Regions from separate parts of the Pseudoalteromonas sp. MEBiC 03485 genome, predicted to be linked through region 2. Evidence: predicted binding sites of a transcription regulator. Region 2 holds the regulator's gene; each other region holds the start of a gene.

The links. The regulator sigma-54, encoded in region 2, starts transcription at its own class of promoters, with help from an activator protein. The targets are predictions, from matches to a motif close to GTTGGCACGNNNNTNGNNT.
Region 1: a site for sigma-54 is predicted at 6,762-6,780, ahead of EVU92_RS13930 (EF-hand domain-containing protein). Genes of this name have one in related genera too.
Region 3: a site for sigma-54 is predicted at 2,637-2,655, ahead of dps (DNA starvation/stationary phase protection protein Dps). Genes of this name have one in related genera too.

Annotation. Positions count from the first base shown of each region.
Region 1 covers NZ_SGBT01000001.1:3,019,709-3,030,185, reverse strand. Annotated here, with positions in the region: gene pta (phosphate acetyltransferase) at 1-1,733, opposite strand, end outside; gene EVU92_RS13960 (acetate kinase) at 1,738-2,952, opposite strand; gene yfbV (terminus macrodomain insulation protein YfbV) at 3,243-3,689, shown strand; gene EVU92_RS13950 (putative RNA methyltransferase) at 3,686-4,483, opposite strand; gene EVU92_RS13945 (energy-coupling factor ABC transporter permease) at 4,480-5,130, opposite strand; gene xthA (exodeoxyribonuclease III) at 5,127-5,936, opposite strand; gene EVU92_RS13935 (exonuclease III) at 6,180-6,614, shown strand; gene EVU92_RS13930 (EF-hand domain-containing protein) at 6,820-7,341, shown strand; gene scpB (SMC-Scp complex subunit ScpB) at 7,473-8,063, shown strand; gene rluB (23S rRNA pseudouridine(2605) synthase RluB) at 8,060-8,932, shown strand; gene ald (alanine dehydrogenase) at 9,027-10,148, opposite strand; gene lrp (leucine-responsive transcriptional regulator Lrp) at 10,291-10,477, shown strand, end outside.
Region 2 covers NZ_SGBT01000001.1:461,603-472,079, forward strand. Annotated here, with positions in the region: gene EVU92_RS02120 (ABC transporter substrate-binding protein) at 1-622, opposite strand, end outside; gene mlaD (outer membrane lipid asymmetry maintenance protein MlaD) at 625-1,173, opposite strand; gene mlaE (lipid asymmetry maintenance ABC transporter permease subunit MlaE) at 1,187-1,966, opposite strand; gene EVU92_RS02135 (ATP-binding cassette domain-containing protein) at 1,959-2,777, opposite strand; gene EVU92_RS02140 (calcium/sodium antiporter) at 3,026-3,994, shown strand; gene EVU92_RS02145 (KpsF/GutQ family sugar-phosphate isomerase) at 3,998-4,969, shown strand; gene kdsC (3-deoxy-manno-octulosonate-8-phosphatase KdsC) at 4,973-5,524, shown strand; gene lptC (LPS export ABC transporter periplasmic protein LptC) at 5,521-6,075, shown strand; gene lptA (lipopolysaccharide transport periplasmic protein LptA) at 6,065-6,586, shown strand; gene lptB (LPS export ABC transporter ATP-binding protein) at 6,583-7,308, shown strand; gene EVU92_RS02170 (RNA polymerase factor sigma-54) at 7,426-8,922, shown strand; gene hpf (ribosome hibernation promoting factor) at 8,950-9,237, shown strand; gene ptsN (PTS IIA-like nitrogen regulatory protein PtsN) at 9,241-9,693, shown strand; gene rapZ (RNase adapter RapZ) at 9,694-10,477, shown strand, end outside.
Region 3 covers NZ_SGBT01000001.1:1,905,227-1,915,703, reverse strand. Annotated here, with positions in the region: gene EVU92_RS08800 (LytTR family DNA-binding domain-containing protein) at 9-812, opposite strand; gene EVU92_RS08795 (substrate-binding domain-containing protein) at 980-1,990, shown strand; gene EVU92_RS08790 (CBS domain-containing protein) at 2,070-2,489, shown strand; gene dps (DNA starvation/stationary phase protection protein Dps) at 2,723-3,241, shown strand; gene corA (magnesium/cobalt transporter CorA) at 3,465-4,421, opposite strand; gene EVU92_RS08770 (serine hydrolase domain-containing protein) at 4,543-5,772, opposite strand; gene EVU92_RS08765 (hypothetical protein) at 5,800-6,414, opposite strand; gene EVU92_RS08760 (helix-turn-helix transcriptional regulator) at 6,446-6,658, opposite strand; gene EVU92_RS08755 (hypothetical protein) at 6,833-7,216, opposite strand; gene EVU92_RS08750 (tellurite resistance TerB family protein) at 7,399-8,049, shown strand; gene EVU92_RS08745 (hypothetical protein) at 8,095-8,343, opposite strand; gene EVU92_RS08740 (AraC family transcriptional regulator) at 8,500-9,270, shown strand; gene EVU92_RS08735 (helix-turn-helix transcriptional regulator) at 9,267-9,473, opposite strand; gene EVU92_RS08730 (DUF2975 domain-containing protein) at 9,473-10,030, opposite strand; gene EVU92_RS08725 (alpha/beta fold hydrolase) at 10,027-10,477, opposite strand, start outside.

The DNA of each region.
Region 1 (10,477 bases), 2.6 Mb from region 2:
GCAGCTGAATCAGCCGATTGAATAGCAATATCAGCTAATTGCTCAGCGGTAGGATCTGGATTGATAGCGCAGTCACCGTAAACAAGTACTTGATCAGGTAATAGCATAAAGAATACCGATGATACTAACGATGAACCCGGAGCTGTTTTAATCAATTGTAGCGGTGGGCGAATCGTGTTAGCTGTTGTGTTAACAGCACCTGACACCAAGCCGTCTACTTTACCTTGTTCAAGCATCATGGTGCCAAGTACTACGTTATCTAGTAATTGCTCTTGTGCGACCACTTCTGTTAAGCCTTTGTTTTTACGAATCTCTACCATAGGCGCCACGTAATCGTTGATTACATCAGCTGGCTCAATAATGGTTACGTTATCGTTAAGCTCAACACCTTGTTGTTCAGCAATACGTAAAATCTCTTCTTTATCGCCAAGAAGGATTGTTTTAGCAATACCACGTTGACCACAAATAGCAGCAGCTTTAATAGTACGTGGCTCATTACCTTCTGGTAAAACAACCGTTTTATTCGCTTGACGGGCTTTATCCGTTAGTAAGAAGCGAAATGCTGGAGGAGACATTTTACGAGTACGACCAACACTTTGTGCAAGGCTGTCTAACCAGTCTGAGTCAATATGGCTGGCGTTGTGATCTTTTACTTTATCGATGCGTTGATCATCATCACAAGGCACTTCCATATTGAAGTTATGCAGTAACAGTGAGGTACGCCACGTATCTTCTTCTGTTGCGATAATTGGTAAACCTGTATCCATCGCTTGTTCACATAATTTCATAATGCGATCTTCAGGTTTAAAACCACCAGTTAATAAAATTGCCCCAAGCTTGGTGCCATTCATGGCTGATAAACAAGCTGCAACTAATACATCAGAGCGATCGCCAGGAGTTACCAGCAATGCTCCAGGGGTAAAGTGGCTTAAGATATTCGACACTGTACGGGCACAGAAAGTGACGCGACGTAAACGGCGGTGAGCCATGTCACCTTCGTTAATTACTTCAGCTTTTAAGTATTCACATAAATCTCGTACACGCGGTGCTACTAGGTCAAAATCCCAAGGAATTGAGCCTAATAACTTAAATGGGTGCTTTCTGAAAATAGGCAGCGATGCTAAACGGTTTAATTCGTTCTCGAGTTGTTCAGGTTCATGGGCCTCAACAAGATCTGCACGTGCACGACCTTCGTCATCCAATGGCGCATTTACTTTATTGAAAATACAGCCTAACACGCGAGGGTGATTAACACCGCCATAGTTGCCAGAGGCGATTTCTAAACGGTCTTCAATTTGGTCATTGCTATCGTTACTAGGCGTTAAAACAAAAACAATATCAGCACCTAGCGTTTGCGCAATTTCACGGTTTACGCGTCCAGCATAAGGCTGACGACGTGTTGGCACCATACCTTCGATAATGGCGATTTCGTCTTCTTTAATGGTGCTTTCAAAGCGCTCTACGATTTCTTCTAGTAAGTCGTCGCCTTTACCATCACCAATCATTTGCTCTGCATAGCTCAAATCGAATGGTGTCGGTGGATTAATTGGCGAGCCATGGGTAACAATTTGCGTCGACTTTTCTGGGCCTGTATCGCCAGAGCGTGGCTGTGCAATGGGTTTGAAAAAGTTAACTTTAAGCGCTTTTTGCTCTAGCGCACGTACCAAACCAACAGAAACAGATGTTAAACCAACCCCAGTTGAAATAGGGATCAACATAATTCTACGTGCCATTTACTTAAGCCTCCTTTGCAATGCGGGCTGCATCGTTAGCAATAACCCATTCTTCATTTGTTGGGATCACAAACGCTTTAACATGCGCTTGGCCTTTTGAAATTAGGCCTTCTTTACCAAAGCGAGCAGCCAAGTTAGCAGCTTCATCACACTCAAGGCCTAAAAAGCCTAAGTGTGAAATCACTTTGTCACGAATGATGTCTGAGTTTTCACCAATGCCACCGGTAAAAATAAGCGCATCAAGGCGTTGCAGAGGCACCAAGAACGCAGCGATTTGTTTTGCTAAGCGGTAACAGAAAATATCGAGAGCAAGGTTTGCTTGTGGGTGGCCTTCAACAGCCGCTTCTTCAATAGTGCGACAGTCATTTGATAATTCACTAATGCCTAACAGACCACTTTGTTTATTCAACAAATCATCAATTTCTTGAACTGAATAATTAAGTTGTTGAGTCAAAAAGGTGAATAAACCAGGATCGATGCTACCACTGCGCGTACCCATGACTAAGCCTTCCAGAGGGGTAAGCCCCATACTGGTATCAACACTCTTACCATCTTTAATAGCGCACACAGAACAACCATTACCTAAATGCGCACTGATCACATTAGTTTGCTGGCGTTCTTTGCCGAGTAATTTCGCCGCTTCACCGGCAACATAATAATGGCTCGTGCCATGGAAACCATAACGTCTTACACCATGCTCTTTATAAAGCGAGTAAGGTAATGCATATAAGTAGGCAATTTTTGGCATAGTTTGATGAAACGCAGTATCAAACACCGCAATTTGTGGTAGTGTCGAGAACGCTTGCTGTGCGGTGCGAATACCTAATAAATTCGCTGGATTATGTAAAGGCGCTAATGCTGCCGTTTTCTCGATTTCTATTAATACGTCATTATCAATTAATACTGACTCGGTAAAATGTTCGCCACCATGTACGACCCTATGGCCCACGGCAACTAACTTATCCTCAAGACCTAAGTTTTTGACCAGGTAAACAAGTTTATTAATTGCTGCATCATGGGCTTGTCCTTTTGCAAGTTCAATAAGTTGTTTTTCACCATTATATTTATATTTTATTGAAGGCGTATCTGATCCAAGGCGTTCAGCTAACCCTGAAATAACTTCGTCAGAAGTGGTGGCATCTAAAATGGCAAATTTTAAACTCGAACTACCACAGTTTAGTACTAAAACGTGATGTGGTGAGCAAAGGTGCTTCGGCATAGCTAGGTCCTAAAAGTACGATATCAGTCAGTGTGTATTAAGGCTTGATAATTAGAATTCTTTGCCAGTATAGTAAATAAGTATTTTGTTGCTACACTTAACAAAGCTAGGCTGTAATTACACTAAAGTCTAGTTGACTTAAGCCGATAACATTTTATCTCATTTAGACTTTAAACGTTAGTCTCATTGCCATTAATTTGGTATTAGAACTAGGACAGGTTTTGCAGGGATTGTATCCGGGAGTGTGTTACACTCGGTTGTGAAACGAGATGAAAACCCTAGGAGTGATGATGCAAAAAGGTGTCATGTCACAAGTGCAAACAGGTCGTCAGTACGCTAAAAAATGGCCGATGCGACAAGAGCTCGCTCCATTGTTTGCCGAATTTAGAGTGATCAAAGCTACTGATCTGGCAATTACTGTGATGCCAATTTTGGCAATGCTGACCGTATTCATGCAAGTTAATTACTTAGGCAGTGATTATTTTCCACAAGCTATCACTATTGCGCTATTCTTTTTGTCACTTCCGCTGCAAGGTTTGTTGTGGTTAGGAAGACGTGCTCAAACCAGATTAGAACCAGCGATGCTAAGTTGGTATACAGAATTGCACAGTAAAATGAAGGCGCATGGTTATCAGTCACAATTAACGACTGAAAAACCACGCTATATAGATTTAGCTCAACTGTTAAAGGATATGTTCGAAAAAATGGACAAAGCCTTCACTAAAGAGCATTTTTAATCCCGAATAAACTGGCTCACATAAAACGATAACGTAATTTTTTGTGGGCCTTGCTGCTCTATCTGCTGCCAATGCTCTGGGCGAAACTTCCATGCAAACGGCGTCATCATAATTAAATGTTTAATCTCATCGACAGATAACAACACCTGTTGCTCTAGTAAATTCGTCGACTCTTTGCTGAAACCCGCTGGTGGTTCTATCTCAGTATGTGGTTTAACATCGGAATAAATAAATGCTTTTAACTCTTTTAGGTGCCAAGGGCCAGGGCTTGCAACAATTAAGCTAGCTTGTGGTTTGGCAAGGCGGGCAAGTTCTTGTGCAAATAGTGGTGCAAACACACTAACAAGCACATCCGCTTTGGCGTCTGCAAAAGGGGCTTGGCTAATTGAGGCAACGCTAAAATGCGCATTTTCATATCGCTTAGCAGCGTATTTTACCGCGGGTTTCGAAATATCGACACCATAGACATCGGCACTCGATTGCGTTGCTATTGCTTGAGTGTAAAAGCCTTCACCACAGCCTAAATCAATCACTGAAGTTGGTTCGAGTGATGTCACTAAATCTGCTAAAGCTTGCTGTAAAAACAAATAGTGCCCGGCACTTAAAAATGCGCGGCGAGCCTGCACCATTTCAAGGTTATCGCCCGGTTGTTTAGACTTTTTATTTTGCACGGGAAGTAAATTGACATAACCCTCTTTGGCGATATCAAAACTGTGATTGTTGTCACAACGGTAAGTTTTGTCGGTTAGAGTAAGTTCAAGTTTGCAAAGTGGGCAGTGATAGTGAAGACTCATGAGTCTAAATAGTCCTTATCATAAAAGGTTTTAACCCAGTGAGGGCGATACGTGATCATCAAGGTAATGGCCATGCCATTGAGCATTGCTTCAGGAAACCAAATTATGGCACAAAGAATCAGATAGTTTTCTGAAATTTCAATAAAACTGTAATCACCAAGCAAGTAATAAAACACACCACTGGTAAGTATTTTGATACAGGCAATAGCAGCAGCGGTTAAAAACGCGCATAAAAAGATATAAATAAAAAAGTGCCTTGGCAGATAGCTATAGCAAAGCACAAAACACAAATAGCTTAACGTAACTGGTAAAAAAGCAGTAAACAATAAATGCACTGGCAGTATTGATACTGGCAGCTGAGCGACTAATACCAAGAGTAAACTTGCAAGAAGGCTTGCAAAAATGGCCAGTCGCCAACCTAAAATCAGGGTCACTGCAGTGACCCCTAAAATATGCAATTCGAGGCCTGGCAATATCCCCGCTTTAATACGCCACAGTACTGCAAGTACTAAAGCACAAGCGAGTACACCAACTTGTCTTATTGGTGTTGCCAATAATTGTGATGCGCTTTGTTTATCGAAACTCAGCCAAAGTATTAAAGCCACACAGCTCCACAAAGGGAGCTGCCATTGCATAGTGTCTATCATGCGTTAAAAGTTGACCAAATTGGGGCATGATCAGATGGCTTTTCGATACCACGTAATTCGTAATCGATGCCAGACTCAACACAACGTTTAGCAAGCGCTGGAGTTGCTAAGATCACATCAATACGTAAACCGCGGTTGTCATCAAAACCTTTTGAGCGGTAATCAAACCACGAATATTGCTCGGTTTTTTCTGGGTAAAGCTCTCGGAATGTATCTTTAAAGCCCCAGTTTAATAAAGTGCTTAGCCATTCACGCTCTTCTGGTTGGAACGAACACTTACCTGTTTTTAACCAGCGCTTACGGTTTGGTTCACCAATACCAATGTCGAGATCGGTCGGTGAAATATTAATGTCGCCCATCACGATAACATCTTGCTCAGGCGTGTGGTTATCTTCTAAATGGGTCATTAAATCTTTGTAGAACTGACGCTTATATGGGAACTTGGTTTCGTGGGCAATATTATCGCCTTGCGGGAAATAGCCATTCATCACCGTTAGGTCACGACCATTTTCTTGTGTCACAGTAACACTGATCATACGGCGCTGTGACTCGTCAGTATCAGTTGCAAAGCCTTTAACGACTGATTTTGGTTCTTGCTTACACAACATAGCCACGCCGTAGTGCGCTTTTTGACCATGAAAATAAACGTGATAACCCATTTTTTGCACGTCTTCGAGAGGGAAGGCCTCATCATGCACTTTGATTTCTTGTAAGCCAATAATATCTGGTTGATGTTTATCAATTACGGCTTGCAACTGGTGTAAACGGGCGCGCAGGCCGTTAATGTTGAATGAGATTACCTTCATGGTGCACCTATTATTTTTGTTTCAGTGTTTAGCGCAATTCTATCATCAAACTAGGGCTTATTCATGAGCTAATTACGAAAATCAAATTGGGTAAATGTTGATCAATTGCTGCTTAATTTAAAAACATTGTTAACTCACTATTAATTATTAAATTAAATAAATAATTCAGTTGATCTACTTATTTTTGTTTATATAATGCGCGCAAACCATCCGTTCATATTATGTACTATTTAAAGGTAAACCATGAAAAAACAATTAGTGATGCTTTCTCTTGCATGTATCTCATTTGGCTCATTAGCAAGCAACCCGCACTACTTTTCAGCTGATAACCGTATTGAATCTAAGTTATGTAGCTTAAGTGCGAATGAAGGGTTTACCGCTGCACGTAAAGAAGCAGCAAAGCATGGCATTTCAATGTCGCGTTTTTCAAAAAGCATTTTATGCAACGGTACTGACATCCGTGACATTGCTAAAAAAGCACAATCACAAAATTCAGCATCAAAAGCAGCAGTTGAAGTGTTTGCTAAAAATGAGCAAAAAGAAACTCAACTTTGTATCACAGCACTTAAAAAAGGTTTAACACCTGTGCGTGAAAAAATTGGTAACTTAAACACCTTAAAATGTAATGGCGAAGCTGTAACAGACTTCGTTAAGCGTTACCAAAACGCAGCTATCTAATAGCGATATTATGGCTATATGGAAAAGCGCTCTTATGAGCGCTTTTTTTATGAAAAAATTACAGCAAGCTATGAAAAGCTTGCTAAATCATAGGCTTAACCTTAGCTTAACTATTTTGTAAGTGCTTGATTTTAGTCAGTAAGACATTTTGGCATTCAACTTGTAATAGTCAAAGTGAATCTAATCGACTACAAGGAAATGTCTTATGAACAAGTTAACTCTAGCATCAACAATTTTGGCAGCATTAAGCCTATCAGCATGTTCTGCAAGTAACTCTTTAGCAAAAATCGACAGTGATTTTGGTAGCCTAGATAATGACAATGACGGTTATATCTCTAAAGTAGAAGCTGATGACGATGCAATTTGGGATCATTTTTCAAATATCGATACCAACATGGATGAGCAAATTAGCCGCACTGAATTTAATACTTATATGCAGTTAAATACAGGTAAAGTGGCAACTGATAGCGAGGTGTCTGAATCAGCATTTAAAGCAGAAATCGCTAGATTTGACCGCATCGAAAATGACTTTAAATCGTTAGATAACGATAAAAATGGTTATGTATCAATTGAAGAAGCAGATGACGACGACATCGCAAATCATTTTGGCTATATGGATAGCAACAAAGATAAGCGTGTAAGTCGTACTGAATTTATCAACTACATTAGCAAATATGGCAGCGATGTTGCCGAAGATGATGCCCTTGAAATGGTTAAAAACAGCTAATTTCATTATTCATTTTTGAAATATCCCCCAAAGCCAGTGTTTTACACTGGCTTTTTTATAATAATTTTTCCAACCTTGGCTGACTTCTGTCATAATAGAGCGTTAGTGATTTAAAATGACCTTTAGTAACGATGGCCACAAAACGTATCAGTGATGAACAGTTAGTCGAAATCATAGAAGCTGCGATTTTTGTTGCTGGAAAACCCGTGTCTAAACGGCATTTAAAAGAAACAGTATTAGCTGATTTAAGCGTATCTATGCCACGCATTAATAATGCAATTGAACAGATTCAAACGCATTATCAAACCAGAGGTATCAAGCTTGTTGCAGTAGGTAGCGGTTATAGATTTCAGGCCTGTGCGAGTTTAGCACCTTGGCTGGCAAACTTATGGCAAGAGCGCGCACCTAAATACTCAAGAGCACTATTAGAAACTTTATCCTTGATTGCCTACAGGCAACCTATTACCCGTGGTGAAATTGAACAAGTACGGGGAGTAACCGTTGGCTCAGGGATTATTAAAACCTTATTAGAAAGAGAGTGGGTAAGGGTTGTGGGCCACAAAGAAGTGCCAGGTCGCCCTGCTTTGTATGCAACAACATCCGCTTTCTTAGACTATTTTTCATTAGCTGGTTTAGATGAATTACCACCATTACCTGAACTTCAGGAGAGTAAAATCAACCAGCTATTGAGCGATCCTTCTGTGAGAGAACTATCTGAATGAGTAATTTAGAAACTGAAAAGTTACAAAAAGTATTAGCCCGTGCAGGCGTGGGTTCACGTCGTGAAATGGAAAAATACATCGATGCCAACCGCGTGAGCGTGAATGGTAAAGTGGCGCGTTTAGGCGACCGTGTAGAAACAACCGATGTGATTCGTGTTGACGGTCACGTGGTAAAAATTGAAGACAAAGCTGACCGTATTTGTCGTGTGCTTATGTATAACAAACCAGAAGGTGAGTTATGTACACGTAAAGATCCGGAAGGCCGCCGTACGGTATTTGATCGCTTACCACGTGTTGATGGCGAGCGCTGGATAGCGGTAGGTCGTTTAGATATTAATACCGCAGGTTTAATGCTGTTCACCAATGACGGTGAACTTGCAAATCGTTTAATGCACCCAAGTTACGAAGTAGAGCGTGAATACTCTGCTCGTGTATTTGGCGAAGTAACTAATGATACGCTGCGCACTTTAACAAAAGGTGTTGAACTTGATGATGGCCCTGCAAAATTCTTGAACATCAAACCTATGGGTGGTGAGGGGATCAATCGTTGGTTCAATGTCACATTAACTGAAGGTCGTAACCGCGAAGTACGTCGTTTATGGCAATCACAAGATGTTGAAGTATCGCGTCTTATCCGTATTCGTTACGGTAAGTTAGAGCTTGATAAGCGCTTACCGCAAGGTGGTTGGGCTGAGCTTGATTTAGATACGGTAAACTATTTACGTAAAACAGTACAACTAGGCCGCGAAACGCAAACTAAGCTGTCGGTTATTCCTGAAAAGCGTAAAGACAAGCGTGCTAAAATTAACCAAATTCGTAAGGCGGTTAAAAAGCACAATCAACGCGCTAAACAAACTAAACGTCGTTAATCAATAATATAGCGGTTTGCAGATAAAGCGATTTATTTGCAAACTGGCATAAAAAAAGCAGCGATATCGCTGCTTTTTTGTTTCACAATGCTAATTAAGCATTTTCAACAGCTGTACGTGGGTCAACATATTCCATGTTGAAAGCTTCAGCTACTTCTTTATAAGTAACTTGGCCTTTGATCACGTTTAAGCCTTTTAAGAAGTTTGCATCGTCAAGAAGCGCTTTCTTGTAGCCTTTGTTAGCAAGGTTGATGATGAACGGTAATGTTGCGTTGTTAAGTGCAAACGTCGAAGTACGTGGTACAGCACCTGGCATGTTAGCAACACAGTAGTGAACAACTTCATCAACGATGAAAGTAGGATCAGCATGAGTTGTCGCTTTAGAAGTTGCGATACAACCACCTTGGTCGATTGCAACGTCAACGATTGCAGAACCAGGTTTCATTGCTTTGATGTGCTCAGCCGTTACTAGTTTAGGCGCTGCAGCACCAGGGATTAATACGCCACCGATCACAAGGTCAGCTTCTAGTACGTGTTTTTCTAACGCGTCAGCTGTAGAGTAGATAGCTTTAACTTTATTACCGAACTGCGCATCTAATGCACGTAATACATCGATGTTACGGTCAAGAACAACAACATCAGCACCTAGGCCAACAGCCATTTGCGCTGCGCTACGACCAACCATGCCGCCGCCGATAACAACTACTTTAGCTGGCTCAACACCTGGTACACCACCAAGTAACATACCACGGCCGTGGTTTGCTTTTTCAAGCGCTTGTGCACCAGCTTGAATAGACATACGACCTGCAACTTCACTCATAGGAGCTAGAAGTGGTAAACCGCCACGTGAATCAGTTACTGTTTCGTAAGCGATACATACTGCGCCACTTTTAACAAGGTCTTCAGTTTGTGGAAGATCCGGTGCTAAGTGAAGGTAAGTAAATAGAATTTGGTCTTCGCGTAACATAGCACGCTCAACAGCTTGTGGCTCTTTTACTTTAACGATCATTTCAGCTTTAGCAAAAACGTCTGCTGCTGTTGGTAAAATTTCAGCACCAGCCGCAATATAATCTTCATTCGTAAAGCCAATGCCCATACCAGCATCAGTCTCAACAAACACTTGGTGGCCATGGTTTACTAGTTCACGAACACTCGCAGGAACCATACCTACACGGTATTCATGGTTTTTGATTTCTTTAGGTACACCAATAATCATAGTTTTTCGCCTTAATAGAACGGGATAAAATTTTTGACTATTATATTCATGACTAGCCAGTGTGTCTCACCTTTTTTTAATGAACTTCTAGTGATATAATCTAAAAATAACTTAAAAACAGTGCAAAACTCTGGTTTGGCTTATGCATCAATTACTCGACAGAATAGACCGTAAAATATTAATGGAATTACAGCACGATGGTCGGATCTCTAACGTAGAGCTGGCAAGGCGTGTAGGGCTAAGTGCCACCCCGTGTTTAGAGCGTGTAAAAAAGCTTGAAAGGGAGGGGTATATACTCGGATATAAAGCGGTAGTAGATCCTGCTAAGC
Region 2 (10,477 bases):
GTAAGTCACTAACATAATCTAGACCATGTTGGCGTAAAATACCTTGTAATTCACTTTGTTTAGCATCAAGCAAACTAATACCTTCTGCAATCATATCGTACGCGCCCCAGTCACCACTGCGGTCTTCACGTACTTTAAAGTCGATTCTGATATCAGGTTTACCGGCTTCAACAATTTTGGTTTTAACGACCACCACGTCTTTACCCTTAAATGGTTGTGCCGGAGCAAACTCAACACTTTGGTTAGTGTATTGAGTAAACACGCCAGCGTAGGTGGCAATTAAATACTTTTGGAAAACGTCGATAAAGCGTTGTAGTTCCTTAATCGCTTTCGCTTTTTCATCTTTATCTTCGATTGCACGCACCTTCGACACATGATTACCAAGCACACGTAGTGCAGCATATTTATAATCAATGTAAGGCATCAACTCTTCTTCAACGATAACACGTAAATGCTCTTTGTTTTTTGCAATAATCGGTTGATCTTTAGTAATACGTGCAAAGGTATTATCAGACACCGTACGTACCATTTTATACGGGTCTTTTAAATCAACCGCAGGCTCAGCAGCATGTGTGTTAAGTGAAAACAACACACCAATACACAATAAAAACTTCTTAAACATAATTACTCACCACCTTGGTTGAATAAGAACTGACCAATTAACTCTTCTAAAACAAGCGCTGATTTTGTATCAGTAATGTAATCACCATCTGAAAGCGCTTTGCTTTCAACACCAAATAAATCATCTAAATCTGAATCATGCTCACTTGCAGTTACATCCTCACCCATACAGCGTTGCTCAGCAGACTCAGCTGCAATAACAGGATTAATGCCTAAGTACTGCTCACCTAAAATACCTGATGTTAAAATTGAGATAGATGTTGTGTCTGAAAATTTACATAAATAATTTGCATCAATCGCCATGTTAACGACTGGCACAAACTCTTTCGGGTGAATGAAAATAGACTCAACTCGACCAACAACAACACCACCTACTTTAATAGGTGCTCTGGCCTTTAAAGAGCCAATGTTTTCAAACTTTGCATTTAGTTGGTAAGTTTCACCGCTACCACTAATACCAGCATTGGCAACTTTCAATGCTAGTAATGCAAATGCAGCGATACCAAGGGCTACAAAAAAGCCAACTAAAATTTCTAATTTCCGTGAATTCATCTTTATACCCTAATTAGCTGGTAAACATTACCGCGGTTAAAATAAAGTCAAAACCTAATACTGCCAGTGACGAGTGCACTACGGTCTCTGTTGTCGCTTTACTGATACCTTCAGAAGTCGGAACACAGTCATAGCCTTTGTAAAGAGCGATCCAAGTCACAATCATGGCGAATACAAAACTTTTAATTATGCCGTTAACAATATCTTGTTGGAACGACACTTGTGCTTGCATAATTGACCAGAAGCTACCCGAGTCAACACCTAGCCAATCAACACCAACTAAGTGAGCACCGATAATAGCAACTGCCGAAAAAATCAGCGCAAGCAATGGCATACTAATAAAACCAGCCCAAAAACGCGGCGCAATAATACGCTTAAGTGGGTCGATTGCCATCATTTCTAGACTTGATAATTGCTCAGTGGCTTTCATTAAACCTATTTCAGCAGTAAGCGCACTACCCGCCCGCCCTGCAAACAGTAACGCTGTTACTACGGGGCCTAATTCGCGTAACAAACTTAATGCCACTAAAGGCCCTAAGCTATCTTCTGCACCATAACCTACTAGAACGGTATAACCCTGCAGAGCGAGCACCATCCCGATGAATAGGCCTGATACCATGATGATTAAAAGAGATTGCGAGCCCACCATATATAATTGGCGAACAAGTAAAGGCGTGCCTTTTTTGAAGTTAGGCATATTCACTAATGCGCCAAACAACATTTGTGTTGAACGACCAAGAGCAGCAAACCGGCCTAGCGTCTTGTGACCTAACTTCTGAAATAGATCAAGCATTGTGCACTCCCAATAACTCTTTATCATAAGCAGGAGCTGGATAATGGAACGGCACAGGCCCATCAGACAAGCCGTTTAAAAACTGCTGCACTAGCTCAGATTGATGATTTTGCATTTGTTCAGGTGAACCTTCCCCTATCACCCCCTGATCAGCGATGATGATAACGTGATCAGCAATGCTCAAAACCTCAGTCACATCATGAGTTACTATAAGTGATGATAAACCTAGCACCTCATTAAGTGATTTAATTAGCTTTACTAACACCCCCATTGAGATAGGGTCTTGGCCAGCAAAAGGTTCATCGTACATAATCAGTTCAGGGTCCAGAGCAATAGAACGCGCAAGGGCTGCACGGCGAGCCATACCACCAGAAAGCTCAGACGGCATTAAATCTTGTGCACCACGTAAACCGACGGCTTGTAATTTCATTAAAACGACAAGACGAATTAAATCTTCGCTAAGTTGAGTATGTTCGCGCAAAGGAAAGGCGATATTGTCAAACACTGACATATCGGTAAATAAGGCACCGCTTTGGAACAGCATACTCATTTTGGTACGGGCAGCATAAAGTTCCTTGCGAGTCATGCCAGGAATACTGTTGCCTTCAAATAAAATGTCACCAGAATCAGGCTTAAGCTGACCGCCAATTAAGCGTAACATGGTGGTTTTACCAATGCCGCTCGGTCCCATGATAGCGGTTATCTTGCCTTTCGGAATGTTAAAACTCATATTTTTATATATGATTCTATCGCCCCGTGAAAAGGTTATATCCTTGATTTCTACTATTGATTGCGACAAGTCGCTCTCCATAACTTTTTTCACTAGTTTTGCCATTTTAAGGGTTTTTTAGTCAATATGGAAAAAACAAATCGTAAAATTTTGTAATATTTCCTATTAATAAATTCTAAAGCTAGCTGCAAAGAACTTAATCACACCTGAAATTTAGATTCCTCGCCCAGCACGCTTTATGCTTGCCAGCTCATTCTTTTACTTATACTTTCAGTTTCGCTTTTGTTACTATTTGCAGTCATCTGTATAAGTAATGTTGGCGTATCACAATGGTGACTTCTTTTGTCATTTTAATTATTGGTTTTGCTGCACTCGTTTGGAGTGCCGATCGGTTTGTTTATGGGGCGGCTGCACTCGCAAAAAACATGGGGATCCCCACCCTAATCATTGGTTTAACCGTAGTAGCTATGGGCTCATCTGCGCCTGAAATGATGGTATCAGCATCAGCAGCTCTAGCTGATAAAACAGATACTGCAGTAGGTAATGCGGTTGGTTCTAACATCACCAATATCTTACTTGTACTTGGTGTTACTGCTTTATTGCGTCCTCTTTCAGTATCATCTTTGACGCTTAAACGCGAAATGCCACTCGTACTGTTAATCTCTGTAGCAGCTTGGTATGTGTTTTCAGATAACTATTTTTCATTCACTGAGGGCATTGCATTAATGGTTGCCTTTGCTGTATTCATTGGTGGCTTAGTGATCGTCTCACTGCGCGCGAAAAACCAAGATGATCCTTTTGTCAGTGAAGCATGTGAAGATGTCCCGAACGACGTGAGCACAAAATCAGCCGTATTTTGGTTAGTCATCGGCATGATTTTATTACCTATTAGCTCGCATTTTTTAGTTGGGTCGGCGGTTGATATTGCAAAATATTTTGGTTTATCTGATCTCGTTATTGGCTTAACCATCATTGCCATTGGTACCAGCTTACCTGAGCTAGCAGCCTGTATTGCTGGGGTTCTAAAAAACGAAGACGATTTAGCACTGGGTAATATCGTTGGCTCAAATATCTTCAATTTACTCGCTGTATTACCACTTGCGGGCATTATCAACCCTTCAATTATTGACCCTTCTGCGGCAAACCGCGATGCACTTATTATGATTGCAGCAACCGTTGTATTGATGGCCATGTCATTGAACTTTAAAGGTGCTCGTCGTATCAATAGAGTAGAAGGTGGCTTCTTGTTAGTCGCATTTATTGCATATCAGGGCTATATTTTTAGCCAAATAGGATAATCAATGACACAACAAAGCTTTATCGCGCAAGGTAAGCGCGTACTCGAAATTGAAGCACAAGCCTTACAAGAAATTGAGCAATATATAAATCAAGATTTCGATAAGGCTTGTCAATTAATGTTCCAGTGTACAGGCCGTATCATTGTTATCGGTATGGGCAAGTCAGGCCACGTTGGTAATAAAATTGCGGCGACCCTTGCAAGTACTGGTACACCCGCATTTTTTGTTCACCCTGGTGAAGCAAGCCACGGTGATTTAGGCATGATCACTCATGATGATGTAGTGATGTGTATTTCTAACTCTGGTGAGACCAGCGAAGTACTAAGCATAATTCCTGTTATTAAGCGCATTGGCGCAAAGATGATTTCACTAACAGGTAATCCAGATTCAACCATGGCAAAGTTATCTGATGTCCATGTTTGCATTAAAGTAAGTAAAGAAGCATGCCCGTTAGGCCTAGCACCAACTGCTAGTACAACAGCAACATTAGTTATGGGCGATGCAATAGCCGTTGCGTTACTTGAAACACGTGGTTTTACAGCTGACGATTTTGCACTTTCGCATCCTGGTGGCAGTCTAGGTAAACGTTTATTACTAACATTAGATGATGTTATGCACGCAGGCGATGCCACCCCAATCGTTAACGAAACGCAAAGCATTAAAGATGCGTTAATTGAAATGTCAGCCAAGGGCCTTGGTATGACTGCGGTAATAGGTGCAGACAAAAAGTTAGCCGGATTATTCACCGATGGTGATTTACGCCGTATTTTAGAGCAGCGCATTGATATCCATAGTACTGCTATTAGTCAAGTGATGACTCGTTCATGTACTACTGCGCGCCCTGACATGCTTGCAGCTGAGGCATTGAACATTATGGAACGTAAACGTATCAATGGTTTAATTGTGGTAGATCATAGTAATACGCCTATTGGTGCCCTTAATATGCAAGACCTATTAAAAGCAGGAGTTCTTTAAGCAATGACATTCGCCGAGCTTTACCAGCCTCTTAGCCCTGATGTGAGTCAGCGCGCACAAAAAGTAAAATTGCTAATCTGCGATATTGATGGTGTTTTTTCTGATGGCCGAATTTATTTAGGCAATGATGGCGAAGAACTTAAAGCATTCAATACAAAAGATGGCTTTGGTATTAAAGCGCTCATAAATAGTGGTTTTGAAGTGGCAGTCATTACTGGCCGCCATTCACAAATAGTTCAGCAGCGAATGACTAGCCTAACAGTTCAGCACATTTATCAGGGACAAGAAGATAAGCTAATTGCTTATCAAGAGTTAAAGGATAAACTGGGGCTAACTGATGAGCAAATTGCCTATATTGGTGATGATGGTCCAGACTTACCAGTAATGGAAAAAGTAGGGTTTGCTGTTGCTGTTAACGACGCACACCCACTAATTAAAAAGCTGGCTCATTACACCACATTATTACCAGGTGGCTTTGGAGCCGTGCGTGAATTAACTGATTTACTGATGTTAGAAAACGGTAAGCCGTTAACTAGCGATGGAACCAGCGCATGAATATAGCCCGTATTTTACTGAGTGTTGTTTTTGTTTGTTGCATGGTGTGGTTGTGGTATCCGTACTTTAATCAATCAGCAGACACAATAACTAGTGAAGACGAGATCATTGCAACGCCTGATTACACTGCGGTGGCGTTAAAGCAAACTGCTTATGACGAGCAAGGAAAAATCAGTCATAAAGTAGCTGCGGCTAAAATGGAGTTGTATCAACAATTAGGGTTTACCTTTTTTGAGCAACCTGTATTTACTATTTATGGCGACCAGCAGGTTTGGCAAGTAAAAGCCAAAGAAGCCACTTTATACGAAAATGATCAGCTGATTTTTGAAGGGGATGTAGTTGCTAAAAACTTAACCCATAACGGTATGATCGAAGATATAAAAGCAGAAAACATTAATGTCGACATTAATAAAATGACCATGTTTTCAAAGCAACCTGTAACACTAACAGGACCGAATTTAAAGATTACCGGTAAAGGCTTAAAAGCCGATTTAAAAACCGAAATTGTTGAGTTAACTAACCATACACGAACCATATACTATGACCAATAAACTGAAGAAATTACTCCTGATCCCAAGCTTATTGATTGCGTTTTCCGGCACCGCTGCCGAGCAAACTGGCGCACAAATTAGCATTAGCTCAGATCGCCAAGTTGGTAAACTAAAAGATGGCGTTGGCATATTTGAAGGTAACGTAGAGATCGTGCATGGTAATCGTCGTATTACAGCAGAACGTCTTGAAGCACACGGCGGTGATACCGAAGGTACAGTAGAGCTAATTATTGCAACAGGCAAACCAGCTTACTTCGAAGAAAAACAAACGGATGGTTCCGTAATGAGCGCCAGTGCTGAAGAAGTTCGTTATGATGTTGCGAAACGCTTCTTAACCTTAAACGGTGAAGCTGAAGTTACCCAAGCTGGTCAAAAAGTAACAGCGAAAAGCATTACCTATGATATGGCTCAGCAGCTTATCAGTGCTGAAAAAGACGAAAACTCATCAGATCGTGTACACACTATTTTAGTACCTGTTGAAAATAAAAAAGACAATAAAGGCCAACCATGAGCACATTAAAAGCAGAGCTTTTAGCTAAGAGCTACAAAGGCCGCCAAGTGGTTAAAAATGTCGGTCTGGAAGTTGAAGCAGGCAGTATTGTTGGCTTGCTTGGCCCAAATGGTGCTGGTAAAACCACGACTTTTTACATGATTGTAGGCCTAGTTCCGAGCGACAAAGGTAAAATTAGCATCGATGATAACGATATTACCCTTTTGCCAATGCACAGCCGTGCGAGGTTGGGTATTGGTTATCTACCGCAAGAATCTTCGATTTTTCGAAAGTTAACAGTTTACCAAAACTTGATGGCTATTTTAGAGACTCGTAAAGATCTAAATAAAACCACGCGGGAAGAAACTCTAAATAGCTTATTAGATGAATTTAGCATCCAACACATCCGTGATAGTCAAGGTATGGCTCTATCTGGTGGTGAACGTCGCCGCGTTGAAATTGCTCGCGCATTAGCCGCTAATCCTAAATTTATCCTTTTAGATGAGCCTTTTGCTGGTGTTGATCCAATTTCAGTGTTAGATATAAAGAAAATTATTGAGCACCTAAAAAATCGTGGTATTGGTGTACTAATTACTGACCATAATGTTCGAGAAACCCTTGATGTTTGTGAAAAAGCCTACATTGTTTCTCATGGGGAGCTAATTGCATCAGGCACACCTGAGCACGTATTAGCTGACCAAACTGTACGCGATGTTTATCTAGGCGAGCAATTTAGGCTGTAACCATTACGCCACCGACTAGAGCATCTGCTAGACTTATAACAATGACAATAAATCGATAATAACTTAACTGTCTTTGCACAGTTATCGATAACTTAAAAAAAGGATTGTTAGGGATACATGAGGCAATCATTACAGCTGCGCATGGGCCAGCAACTTACAATGACTCCACAACTGCAACAAGCTATACGTTTGTTGCAGCTCAGTACATTGGATCTCCAACAAGAAATTCAAGAGGCGCTAGATAGTAACCCTTTACTTGAAGTGGAAGAAGCGGATTACAACGAAGAAAGCATCGGCAAAAATGAGCAAAAAGCTGAATCTGACGATGTGCAAGTCAGCGCTTCTGCAGACGAAGCACCTAGCGAATATGAACAAGAAAGCAGTGATGCTCTAAATAAAGACACTGTAAGTGACGATTTAGCCATGGATGTTACATGGGATGAGTACATGAGTGCCGCTCCATCAACATCATCAGGGCCAATGCCAGAAGATGAATCTATTTATCAAGGTGCATCGACCGAAACCCTTCACGAATACCTTATGTGGCAATTACAGCTAACTCCCTTTAGTCCGACTGATGAAGCGATTGCTGTGGCAATTGTTGAGGCTATCGATGACTCTGGTATTTTAACGGTAAGCTGTGAAGATATCGTCGAGAGCTTTAATCAAAATAGTGATGAAGAAGAAATCGAACTTGATGAAGTCGAAGCGGTCCTAAAGAGAATTCAATTGTTTGATCCTGTCGGTATTGGGGCGCGTAGTTTACAGGAATGCCTGTGTATTCAACTTCGCCAATTCGATGCAAACACGCCATATTTAGCTGAAACTAAAATGGTTTTATCTGAGCATATCGAATTATTAGCGAGTCGCGACTATCGAACTTTGATGAAAAAGACTAAGCTTAAAGAAAATGAGCTTAAAGAAGTAATGACGCTAATTCACAGCTTAAACCCTAAGCCTGCGGATAGCATAGTACGCGAAGAGTCTGAGTACGTCATACCTGATGTATCAGTGAAAAAAGTAAAAGGTCGCTGGGTGGTTGAGTTAAACCCAGATAGTATGCCAAAGATTAGAGTGAACAGCCAATATGCGGCTATGTCTCGCTCTGTTAAATCAAGTAGCGACAGCCAATTTATTCGCTCTCACTTACAAGAAGCAAAGTGGTTTATTAAGAGCTTAGAAAGCCGTAACGATACACTATTAAAAGTGACCAACTGTATCGTTCAACAACAACAAGCTTTCTTTGAGCATGGCCCAGAAGCAATGAAGCCGATGGTGCTAAATGATGTTGCTGAAATGGTCGAAATGCATGAATCGACGATTTCACGAGTAACAACGCAAAAATATATGCATACCCCTAGGGGTATCTTTGAGTTGAAATATTTCTTCTCAAGCCATGTCAGCACTGAAAATGGTGGTGAGTGTTCTTCAACAGCAATACGCGCTTTAATCAAGAAGTTAGTCGCTGCAGAAAACTCGGCTAAACCATTGAGTGATAGCAAAATTGCAGATATATTGGCTGAGCAAGGAATTAAAGTAGCTAGACGTACAATTGCAAAATATCGTGAGTCTCTAGCAATACCTCCGTCTAATCAGCGTAAGAGTTTGATTTAGACGTTTTACATAGAAGGAAAAATGCTTATGCAACTAAATTTAACTGGTCGTCATGTAGAAATCACTGATTCATTAAGAGACTATGTAAACACCAAGTTTGCGAAACTAGAAAGGCATTTTGACCATATTAATAATGTTCATGTCATTCTAGATGTAGAAAAATTAAGCCAAAAAGCAGAAGCAACTTTACATGTAAACGGAGGCGAATTGTTCGCTTCTACAGAACATCAAGATATGTACGCAGCCATTGACTCGTTGATCGATAAGCTTGATCGCCAAGTCATTAAACACAAAGAGAAATTAGCTCGACATTAAATTATGAAACTAAGTTCACTTACTAATCAGGACTGCAGCAAAGCTGCGGTCCTTTTTAATAGCAAAAAAAGAATTCTTGAATATATCAGCGAACTGGCTCACCAGCAGCTTCCTCATTTATCTCAACAAGATATCCTAAATGCTTTACTCAACCGAGAGAAGCTAGGTAGCACCGGTATTGGCCGAGGTATTGCTATTCCACATGGCCGAATGAGTGGCGCCGATGAACCTCAGGCGTTTGTCATAGTGAGTGAATCCCCAATCAATTTTGATGCAATTGATAATCGCCCTGTTGACATTTTCGTAGCACTCATCGTACCAGATGGTGACTCTCAGCTTCATCTAAAGACCTTATCAACAATTGCTGATAGACTTAAAGATAAAGAGTTTTGTAAACAGCTGCGTAGTGCTACTACCGATCAGCAACTGTTTCAGGTTATATCAGCAGAGGCATAAATGGAATTAATCATTATCAGCGGTCGCTCAGGCTCAGGTAAATCGGTCGCTTTACGAGTACTTGAAGACTTAGGTTATTATTGCGTTGATAATATTCCAGTCAATTTACTGCCTTCGCTCGTGCGTAGCGTATCAGATAACTACGATAAAATAGCGGTCAGTATTGATGTGCGTAACCTTCCAAAAGAGCAGCAAGAATTTAATGATATTCTTGAGTACCTTCCTGGTTTCGCAAATCCAACACTTTTTTACTTAGACAGTGATGACCAAACCCTGATAAAACGCTTTTCAGAGACTCGTCGTTTACACCCATTATCCATTGATTCTTTGCCACTTGATCTGGCTATTAAACAAGAAAAAGTCTTACTCGATGTGTTGATCACTCGTGCTGATTTTATGATTGATACCACAGATCTCAGTGTTCATCAGTTAGCAGAATCAATTCGCGAAAAGATTTTGGGTAAAAAGGATAAAAAACTGATTATCACTTTTATGTCTTTCGGCTTTAAACACGGTATTCCAAAAGAAGCTGATTACGTATTTGATGCACGTTTTTTACCTAACCCACACTGGGAACCTGATTTAAAGCCGCTAACGGGTCTAGATCAACCAGTAAAAGATTACTTAGCTAGCCACAGCATAGTGCAAAAGTTCACATGGCAAATTCAAACATTTGTACAAACATGGCTACCACATTTAGAGCGTAACAACCGAAGTTACCTTACCATTGCCATTGGTTGTACTGGTGGCCAACATCGCTCTGTTTACTTAGCACAAACAATTG
Region 3 (10,477 bases), 1.4 Mb from region 2:
GAAAGCCATCATTCTGTGACGAATGCACTCGACTCACTTAATACATTTGCTAGAGCAGGCTTAAAAGTTTTGCTAACAGGAATGCTAAACCCTAGTTTCATCTGTAAAGTTGCATTTGCTTTATGAAGATTAAAATCTTCAATGTGGGCTAAGTTTACAAGGTAGCTGCGATGCACTTGCTTGAATTCATAGCAAGGCAAGTGAGCTTGGCTGTTTTTGATGGTATCTCTTTTTAAAAAGCATTCAGATAATGTTTGTATTTCGACATAGTTGCCTGCAGCTTTAATAAATAATATTGATTCTGGAGAAAGTCTCTTAACAACCCCTTTGTGGTTTATTTCAATATACTTAGGTGAACCTTTCTCTGGCTTATCTTGCTTCGCTTGTGGCAAAAACGACATGCTGCATAATCGCCACAACGCCAAAACTAAGCAACACGCTATTAAGTACTTTGGTAAAAGCTGGATAAATGACGCTGCAATTGCATAACCATAAAAAGAGTAATCAATAAAAATACGTAAGATCACCAATGAACAAATAGCAACTGTGCACGCGATAATAAAAACAAATACGTTATTACGGACTCTGCCTTTTAAATCAACAAAAGCCACCAATGCAATATTTAAAGCACATAAAGCCCCCCACTCTTTGAACCAAAAAACCTGTGAGTCCATAAACTGATATTGGCCTCCTGCAGTTAAATGGCGCCAAAAAAAGCAATATACATTAAATAAAATAAAAAAAGCCCCCCATAAAAAAGCCGCTTTTTGCCAAAGTTTTGTTAATTGCTGCCAGTATTTATAAATAATCATAGCCACTCCATTTGAATCATAAAAGATAGCAAAAATAAGTACTTCCTTATAAAGGCTTTTTAATTATATGTTAAAGCTTGTTAGTTCATACAAAAGCTCTCTGGTAAATTCAAGCTAGGCCACTATAATTAGTTCGAGCTTATAATAAAATTTCAATATGTAGTGCTATGTCTTTAAAAGTATTATTAAATTTTAAATTAAACTGGGTGTTTTTGTGCGCCTGTTTTTGGCTTTTTGCTCTGCCAATTCAGGCCAAATATGTGGTGGCTGTTGTGGGTAAAACCAAGAACGATAGCTTTTATCAGCAAGCCTTTAAAGGTTGTGAGCAATTTGCAAAACAACATCTCGATTTTGAATGTATTTACGACGGCCCTAAAGACTTTCAAGATATTCGCACCCAAGTGTTAGTGATCACCGACCTCATTCGTAGAAACAATATTAGTGGTTTATTAATCGCAACCACAGACTCTAATTATCTTGTTGCAAGAGCTCTTAAACAGCTTAAAGATAACAACATTCCTGTAATTACTTTTGACTCTGATCTGCTCGAAGAAGATCAGCAATATCGTTTAGCCTATGTAGGTACTAATAATTTTGATTATGGTGTTGCGTTAGGCAACGAATTAAAAAAATTTACTAACAAAACAACCAACCAAGTGTGTATTCAGTCAGGGCATTCAACGACACCTAATTTAAACAAGCGTATTGAAGGTGTGCGCTATGCATTATCAGGGCAAAAAGATAAACGTTTAAGCGGTGAAAATGGCTGGAGTGAGTTTGATCGATGTCCTTTGTATAGCTTAGGCAAGCGAGAGGTATCCCTCGGCCAGCTCGACAAACTTCTTAACCTAGAAAATCCACCACTATTTTTAGCTGTAGCAGGTTTTGCCCAATTTAACCCTAACTATGCAAACGTAATTGCTAAACATAAACAGCGCATTGCTAATCAAGAGGTAGTGATCGTTTCTGCCGATACAGAGCAAATGCAATTAGACATATTAAAGCAAGGATTATCATCGGCTAACATTGGTCAAAACCCATTTGAAATGGGCCGTCTGTCTGCTGAATTGATGTATCAGTACCTAACTAAAGGTGAGCGACCCGCTAAGTCTCACTATTATTTAGACTTTCACTATTGCCAGCAAAGTAATGCTGGTACTTGCACCGTTAATCACTAAAACTTTGATCTCACTAAAGTGCAATTAACTAGATAAGGACTAGACTTACAACAACTTGATTAATTGAAAGGATTTAGCAATGACACACCTAGTTAGTGATTTGATGACGCCAGACCCGTTTGCTATTAGTGCACAAAATACCCTGCATGACGCTCATAACCTAATGAAAGAGAAGAATGTCCGTCATATCCCAGTGATCAATGAGCACGGTGGTTTAGTTGGCATGTTAACGCAAAAAATCATGATTGCTCAGGTAATGAATATCATGGCTAATTACAGCGCCAGCGCCCTTGAACGAAAAGAAAAACAAACCAAAGTAGTTGATATCATGGCTACCGATTTTACCAGTATCTCGCCAGAGCAACCGTTGCATGACGTCGCTAAGTTCTTTGTCGAAAATCGCCACGGCTGCATGCCTGTAGTTGATAAAGATAACAACTTAGTGGGAATTCTAACCTCATCTGACTTTGTTCGCTTAGCAGCAGCATTACTCTCTTAAGCCGTTAAGTTTAAACTTATATCTGCACACTGAATTTTTTACATTCGGTGTGCAGAGTTTTCATACTCCACCTTAGCCATAGCTACTGCAACAAAACACAAAAAAAATCTAACCAAATAAATTCAACAACTTAACCACAAATCTCTTTTAGGCATAACGTTTGCTTCTATCTAACTAAACATGCTTTTAAAACTAAAAGCGAAAGGAAATTAATAGATAATCTCGGAGGAGTAATGAGTAATTCATCATCAAAAGTCGCAGAATTTACAGCACCGGGTGTTAAAGACCAAGCTGCAGCTGACACAATTGCTATTTTAGACCAGCGTATGGTCGCTTTAATCGATTTACACCTCACTTTAAAACACATTCACTGGAATGTTGTTGGACCTAATTTTATTGGTGTACACGAAATGCTCGACCCGCAAGTAAGCGCAGTCCAAGAGATGACTGATACGATTGCAGAGCGTATTGCAACTATGGGTGGCGTACCTGTTGGCACACCACAATCAATTGTAGATCGCCGTACATGGGAAGACTATTCAATTGGTAAAGGTTTAGTGACTGACCATCTATCTTCACTTGATAAAGTGTACAACGGCGTCAATAAAGACCACCGTGCAGCTATCGAAAAGCTTGGTGAGCTAGACCCAGTTTCTGAAGATATGATCACCGGCCAACTGGCCGATTTAGAACAATTCCAATGGTTTGTTCGTGCGCATATTGAATCGTCTACCGGCGAATTGAAAGGCTAAACCCCCTAGGTCTATCCGAAGACCCCTTGCCCAGCATTTGCTGGGCTTTTTTATGCTTTGTTATACCAACCCGCTTAATTAAGTAGTCTATTTTGAGGCAATTAAACCTCGTTGATAACAAGGCAAAAATTTCGTTATTTAGTTGTTCTAAATGAGAAATTTTTAACGCAGTTAGCGACAGGTTTAATCCCTCAAAATGATTAAGTATTACTGCGGGTTGGTATTACAACCAACCTTTATGTTTAAAGAACAAGTAAGGTGCAAAGCCAGACAGCAACATAATGCCAATTGCAAACGGGTAACCCCATGCCCATTGCAGTTCTGGCATGCTGTTAAAATTCATCCCATAGATACTTGCGACGACGGTCGGAGGTAAAAACACCACAGAAGCAATTGAAAAGGTTTTGATAATTTGGTTTTGTTCGATGTTAATAAAACCCTGAGTCGAGTCCATTAAAAAGTTCACTTTATCAAACAAGAAGGTACAGTGAGACATAAGGGTATCAATATCGAGCACAATTTCACGCAGTGATTCGCGGTCTTCTGTTGGTGCTCCTAAGTAGCGCAGTAAAAACGAGATATTCCGACGCGTATCCATCAAACATAAACGCACCTTGCCGTTGTTATCTTCAAGACGAGAGATTCGGCTAACGGCTTCTTCTAAATCTGAGTCGTCTTCTTCAAGTACATAAGCACTGAGTTTTTCTAATTGATGGTGCATGTCTTCAAGCATATCTGCGTGGTTTTCGACTTTTTGATCAAACAAAGTTACTAAAAGTTGCTTGGGATTATCACACGCCACTTGCCCTTTTCGAGCACGAAGTCGTAATAAACGAAAATCGGCTAATTCATCATCACGGATTGTCAGCAAACAGTTGTCTTGTAACAAACAAGCCACTGTCACCGTATTAAAGCGCCCTTCATTTGGTGACATAAAAAGCGCATGCACATGCAAGCCTTCATGGTCGATAAAACACCGGGAAGACGCCTCGATTTCTTCAACATCATCAGCACCGGGTAAGGTAATATTGAGGGTACCTGCCAGTGCTTGTCGTTCTTCTTCTGTTGGATTTATGGTATCAATCCAGTGGGCATTTTTAATAGAAGTGACAAGAGGCGTATCAGCAGCTGGTTCGGTTTCTGTAATTACACCTTGGTCTATAGAAAAAAATCGTAACATGCGCCCTATCCTGATAAATCAATTTAAAGCAAATACTATAGCTGTTCACGTTAATGAACAATGACAATGCTACTAATTCCCGGGTAAAGCAGAAAAATAATTTAAACCTAACATCAATTGCTTATTTCGCTTTTTTGAAACGCACAATAATCATACCTATCAAGATGATACCAAGGCCTATTAAGCAAGGTACAAAAGCGCTTTGCAGGGCAATATCAAAGGCTAAAAAGTCAGGGGAACCCGTTTGCCAAAGCGTCCATTCATAACCAAGTTTTGATGCAATATGTTCACCGCCGCTGCTAAGTACGATGATTGCATCATTGTTATCGGGATTGATGCGAAGCGTGCTATTTATTGCCGGCTCATTTGCACCATCGTGGCCAAACACAAAATCTCCCGATGCTGTTGGCGCATAAAGCATGGTACCTAGCCCCCAAATTGGTGCGCCTAAGCTAATAGCCAATGGCTCTCGCATGGTGGAGATCATTTGCGGGCTTAACTGCCCTGTTTGAGGTGATGTTAATGCTGGCACTAAAGCGATTAAGTCATGGCTACTTGCAAATAAACCTGTGGCCGCTGCCGATGCGTATTGAAAATGCCCAGCAGCTTGCCCACTTTTATCGTACGCAGGTGCTATGTTGTCTAACTCAGTTAGTACATCATAACTGGCATCAGTCATGTTGACTGGCTTAAAGACATTATCATTCATCCAAGTTGCAAAGCGTTGATTCGTCTTTTCTTCTACCAGTAGCTCTAGCATCAGATAGCCGCCACCAGAGTATTGAAAATCGCCCGGTGGTTTCGTGGCTTTAATTTCTCGCACACCCGTTGATGAAAGCGGGTTATCAAGCGACTCAAGTAAACTTGGTACCGTTTCACTTAGAGGAATATCAGCAAACCCCAAACCATCACTAAGCCCAGCAGTATGAGATAACAGATGAGCAAGGCTGACCTTTTGATTATCAAACTCTGAATCAGGTAATTGCCAAGCTGTTAGTTGTTCATGTATTGCTTTAGCTAGGTCAACTTTCTGCTGCTCTGCCAAAATCATCACGCCATAAGCAGTAATAAACTTGCTAAGTGATGCCACAGGGAACAACGTATTTGCGGTTATTTCATCTTTGCTTTTCGAGTAATCTTGAAAAATCACTTCGCCACTTTCAATCAAAACATAAGCTATGTTCGCTTGGTTTTCAGAAATCAACGCCTGGCTGTTGGCAATAAATTGCTCAGTGTTACCAGTCTCAGCAATTGGCTTTAAAAACCAACCACTGACACCACCATACAAACAGGTCGCAGCCCAAGCAGATGAAAAAAATAGCGTTAACAAAATCGTTTTAAACCAGTTCATACCCTACTCCTTGCTGTGCAAACCGAACTAAACTACTTCGATCTGTTCAGGTTTTTTGATAAAGAAAACCATTAAAATTAATAAAGCTGCAGGGAATAAAAATAAATTCAAATAAGCAAAAATCACCGTTAACTGTAGGATACATATTAGTAGCAGTAGAATAGAAAACACCGTAAGTAGTGACGAAATACCATGGCGCTTTGTCAGTAATAAAGCCGCTGTGATTAAACCAACTAACGCATACAAGCCTAAACTCCCAGCCGATACCACCATGGCAATAACCAAAATACTATCAATCACGTCGTTCGATGCTTTATCGCCGACAACAGCAAGGTAAACATCACAAAGAACGGTAGCATGAAAAGCCAATACCAGCACCGCTAATACACATAACAAGATGCGAACGCCTTCTACATCAAACATATCTTTAAGAGCCTTGCGTAAGCTCAAGTACACATATATCTCAAGTGCACCTATGAATACAAAAATAAGGTCTGAAAAGCTTAAACTTTGTAGGTCAAGCTTAAGTGCTTCTCCTAAGCCATCAAGTGTTTCACCAAAAACTGAAATCCAGTACAAGGGAAATATGACAGCAAGTAACCCCGCTGCAATGCCTGGTATTAAATAGTCACGGTTGAACATATGCCCTCCAAAATCCTGTTGCGTTGTTAAGTTATTCGCTATCACGTTCGTACACCAAAATATCGCCCGGTTGGCAATTGAGCTCTTCACAAATAGCCTCTAGCGTACTAAATCGGATCGCTTTCACTTTTCCGTTTTTAAGTAATGATAAATTGGTCATAGAAATACCTATGCGCTGCGATAGCTCCTTCAGCTGCATTTTGTTCTTTGCCAATTCTATATCTAGGTTGATTCGTATTTTCATAGTCTAAAAAGTACGCAGCTGGTTTATGATTGTCAAACTTTATTTTACGATTATCATAAAATAAAGAATGAAAAACATAATTACCATATGTGGAGTTAAATCTGTTGTTTGAATTTCAGATATAAAAAAAGCCAGTAAATACTGACTCTTATACCGATTCGCTTTGTTTATAATTTAGGCATTAGCCTGAATGGCAGGTATTAATATTGCCGATAGAATACCCAATAAAAATATGCCACCAATGATCAATACGCCCCAAAATGACCATTGTTTTTGAACTCGTTGAAAATGCTCAACACTATCCCAACGTTTATTCTGCCAAGCCATTTCTCGGCCTTTAAAGCCCAAATAAATCGACACAATAAAACCAACATAAGGCACTAAGGCTAATAAACCAATCCATGTGCTGTTGCCAATTGCCCAAATCCAAGTTAGCAAAAAAGCGCCCCAACTAAAGCCTTTAATACCCTCGGGTAAATTGTCTACCTTTCCCTGCCCTGAGTTATTTTCAGATACCATTTCAAGACTTGCTTCGGGTGGAGTGTAATTATCTGCCATGAGTTTTTCCTTATTAATAAGCAAACAGAAATCCTAACTTATAGTATTGAGTGTATTTTAAGCAAGCTGAAAGTTAGCACCTAAAACAGATAATTGTTACCTGATGTGTTTTGTAACATTTATCTCGTTTCCTTTTAATTTCAAATCGCCTAATCTGGGCACATATCTGCAAGGAGAGAACAATGAAAGACTTACAAAAGTTAGTGGGTAATTTAAATAAATCAGGTGCGCTGAGTGGTTTTTTAGGGGGTGTTGCTGGCGGCGGGCTAACTAGTTTAATGGGCGGAAAAAGTAAAAAGAACAGTAAAAAAGCCGTTAAATATGGTGCGCTAGCTGCTGTAGGTGGGCTTGCCTGGAAAGCCTATAAACAATATTCAGAACAAAAAGCGGCTCCTGTGCAGCAAACGAGCTCGCGTGGTTTTGATTTTACTCCAGCCACACTGCATGAGCAGTCATTTAGTGATGCAATCGACGATAATCATAGTGATGGGCAACTATTATTAATGCGCGCTATGATTGCAGCCGCCTATGCTGATGGCCACATTGATGAAACGGAAAGACAAAAAATCTTCACACAAGTTGAGACAATGCAATTGTCTGTGCAAGAAAAGGCCATGCTGTTCGATGAATTGAGAAAACCAATGCAACTATCCGAGTTAGTTGACGCTGTGCCAAACGCACAAATGGGTATTGAAGTATATGCAGCCAGTGCCAGTGCGATTGATTTAAACCAAGCAATTTCTAAACACTACTTAGACACATTGGCAAGTCAGTTATGTATTCCTAGCGAACTGGTGTTAAGTATTCACAGAGAACTTGCCCTATACCAATAAAAATGGGGCATCTTCGCCCCACTTTAACTAGTGCCTCAGTGATGATTAATGAGGTTTTTTAGTGCCATAACGCACCATATCTTTGCCATTTTCATACACATCATTGCTTACGTAACGGCCCAGTAGTAGCTGATGTCTATCATCAAGTACTGCAACAAATGGGCGACCATCGCTATTATTTGTTGCAAGCGCAACACCAGCTACATTCTCAAGCCCTAAACCGCCATTTTCAACTAGGCGTAAAAATGTTTCTAACTCATCTAATGTTTCAATTACATCGTTATCGTTAATCATCTCAAATACTCAGTGATTGCTAATGGGCGTAGCATAGCAGGATTAAAAAAATGGTGCGAATAACAGCCCATAAAGCAACTTAGACTTGGACTAAAAATTGACACAACGGCATACAATTGAAGATACTTCCACTATCGACAGAGACAGTAAAGTTTAATGAGTAACCATTTAACGCTCGAATTAATGACCCCACAGGGCTATCTTGCCGATAGCATACAAGCTATTTGGTATGCCTCAGCGCACTCTCAAGGTGAACAATGGCTTGCCTGCGACGGTGCAACAGGGCTTGTGTTTCCTGTTACCGGTGAGGTTTTACTGGATGACAAGCCGCTTGCTGCCCCTTATGCAATGCAAGAAACATCAACTCAAGCATCCAAAGTCACATTTTCATACGACGCGCAGTTTTGCGGAATTCGCTTTAACCCAACCGTATTGTCTGAACTTAAGCGAAACGCACATCCACTCCTTGCTGAGCAATCGCTGTGTGAAATTGCCGAAGGCCTACAAGATAATGCCAGCTTAGAAGCGTTTGTTGCGTTTATTAGCCGCCACTTTACTGATAATAAAAATATTAACCACAGTAACAGGCACTCAAAACACTTAATCCGCTACCTTATTGAGTTAACGCCACTCGAAACCGCTTATCAACTTGCCCCACTCAGTCAACGCCAGCTCGAAAGGCAAGTAAAGGAGCAATGCGGTGTCACCCCTAAGTATTTTGAGCGTATATACCGGGTAAAGCTTGCTAAACAAGCAATTAAAGTTAACCCTGAAATGAGTTTTGCAGATATTGCATTAGATTGTGGCTTTACCGATCAGCCTCATTTAATCAAAGAATTCAAAGCAATAATGCACATCACGCCAGCAAAATACCGCAAGTTATTAAAAGACTCTCAAACTAAACAAACAAAGCTTATTTTGCGCTAATCATCTTCAAAACGCAGAATATCACCTGGCTGACAACTTAAGTGCTTACAAATTGCATCTAAGGTTGTAAAGCGTACAGCTTTAGCTCGCCCAGCCCTCAGAACTGATAAGTTTTGTGGCGTAATACCTATCGCTTCAGCTAATTCTGCAGACTTCATTTTTCGCTTAGCTAACACAACATCTAAATCAATAATAATCGCCATTAAATCACTAACTCTTGCTCTTCTTGTAGCTGCTGTGCTTGACCCATGATCCAACCAATAACATAAATAATTAAACCCATCACTAAACCTATAATATCAGTATCTTGTATAACCACGACTCTTCCCAAATCAGTATCTGTTGCAAAGTTTAGAAGAGTAATAAGTAGTGGTGGATAGCACACAACTAGCGCAAATTGCGCCAATAATACGCCACCTAACCATTTAAAACATTGAATATTTTCAATAGCGAAGAAAGACCCACGTCGGTAGAGCAAAAATAACCGAATCAAAATTATATTGATAAGAATAAATGGCAGCAATTGCACAAGACCAAGCCATAAAACACTATCAAAATCACTCTCACTCAATGTTTGCGCTATTCCCTGCCAAGATCCGCTGACTTCAAGACCAATCCACATATGCGCACCATTACTTTGAGTAAAGCTTAAAACATCATTGTCACTAAAAAGCACAATAATGCTTGTAACTAACAAACTAAGGAGCGTAAAAACTAGCAAGCTTAGGATCAGCGTACTCATCCAAACAATTTTTTTCATGACGATTTACTCAATGTTATTTGTTTTAAAAGTTGCTCATAATGAGTCGCTAATTGCTTACCTGTTAACGCATCTGAATGATGCTTCCCCTTTGCGATGTAAATCTGCTTTTGCTGAGATTTTGCGTGTTGATATAAAGCTCTCGCTAACTCAGGTGGAGTTTGTGTGTCTTTTTCACCTGTGATTATTAATAGCGGTGCTTGGTAAACTTGTAACGCTTTTAAATTATCGACTTGGTTAATCTCTTCACTAAACTCAAGGCTAACAAACGGTTTAGCAAACCACGGAATTCGTGCTGCTGTCATCTGTTCAACATTTGTCACACTACCTTCGAGTACCAGAGCATCAACATTGCGCTGACTGGCAACATAACCTGCGATCATACTTCCTAAAGAATGGCCATGGATCACAACAGGCAAGTGATTTAAGTCAGCTCTGCCTTTTACA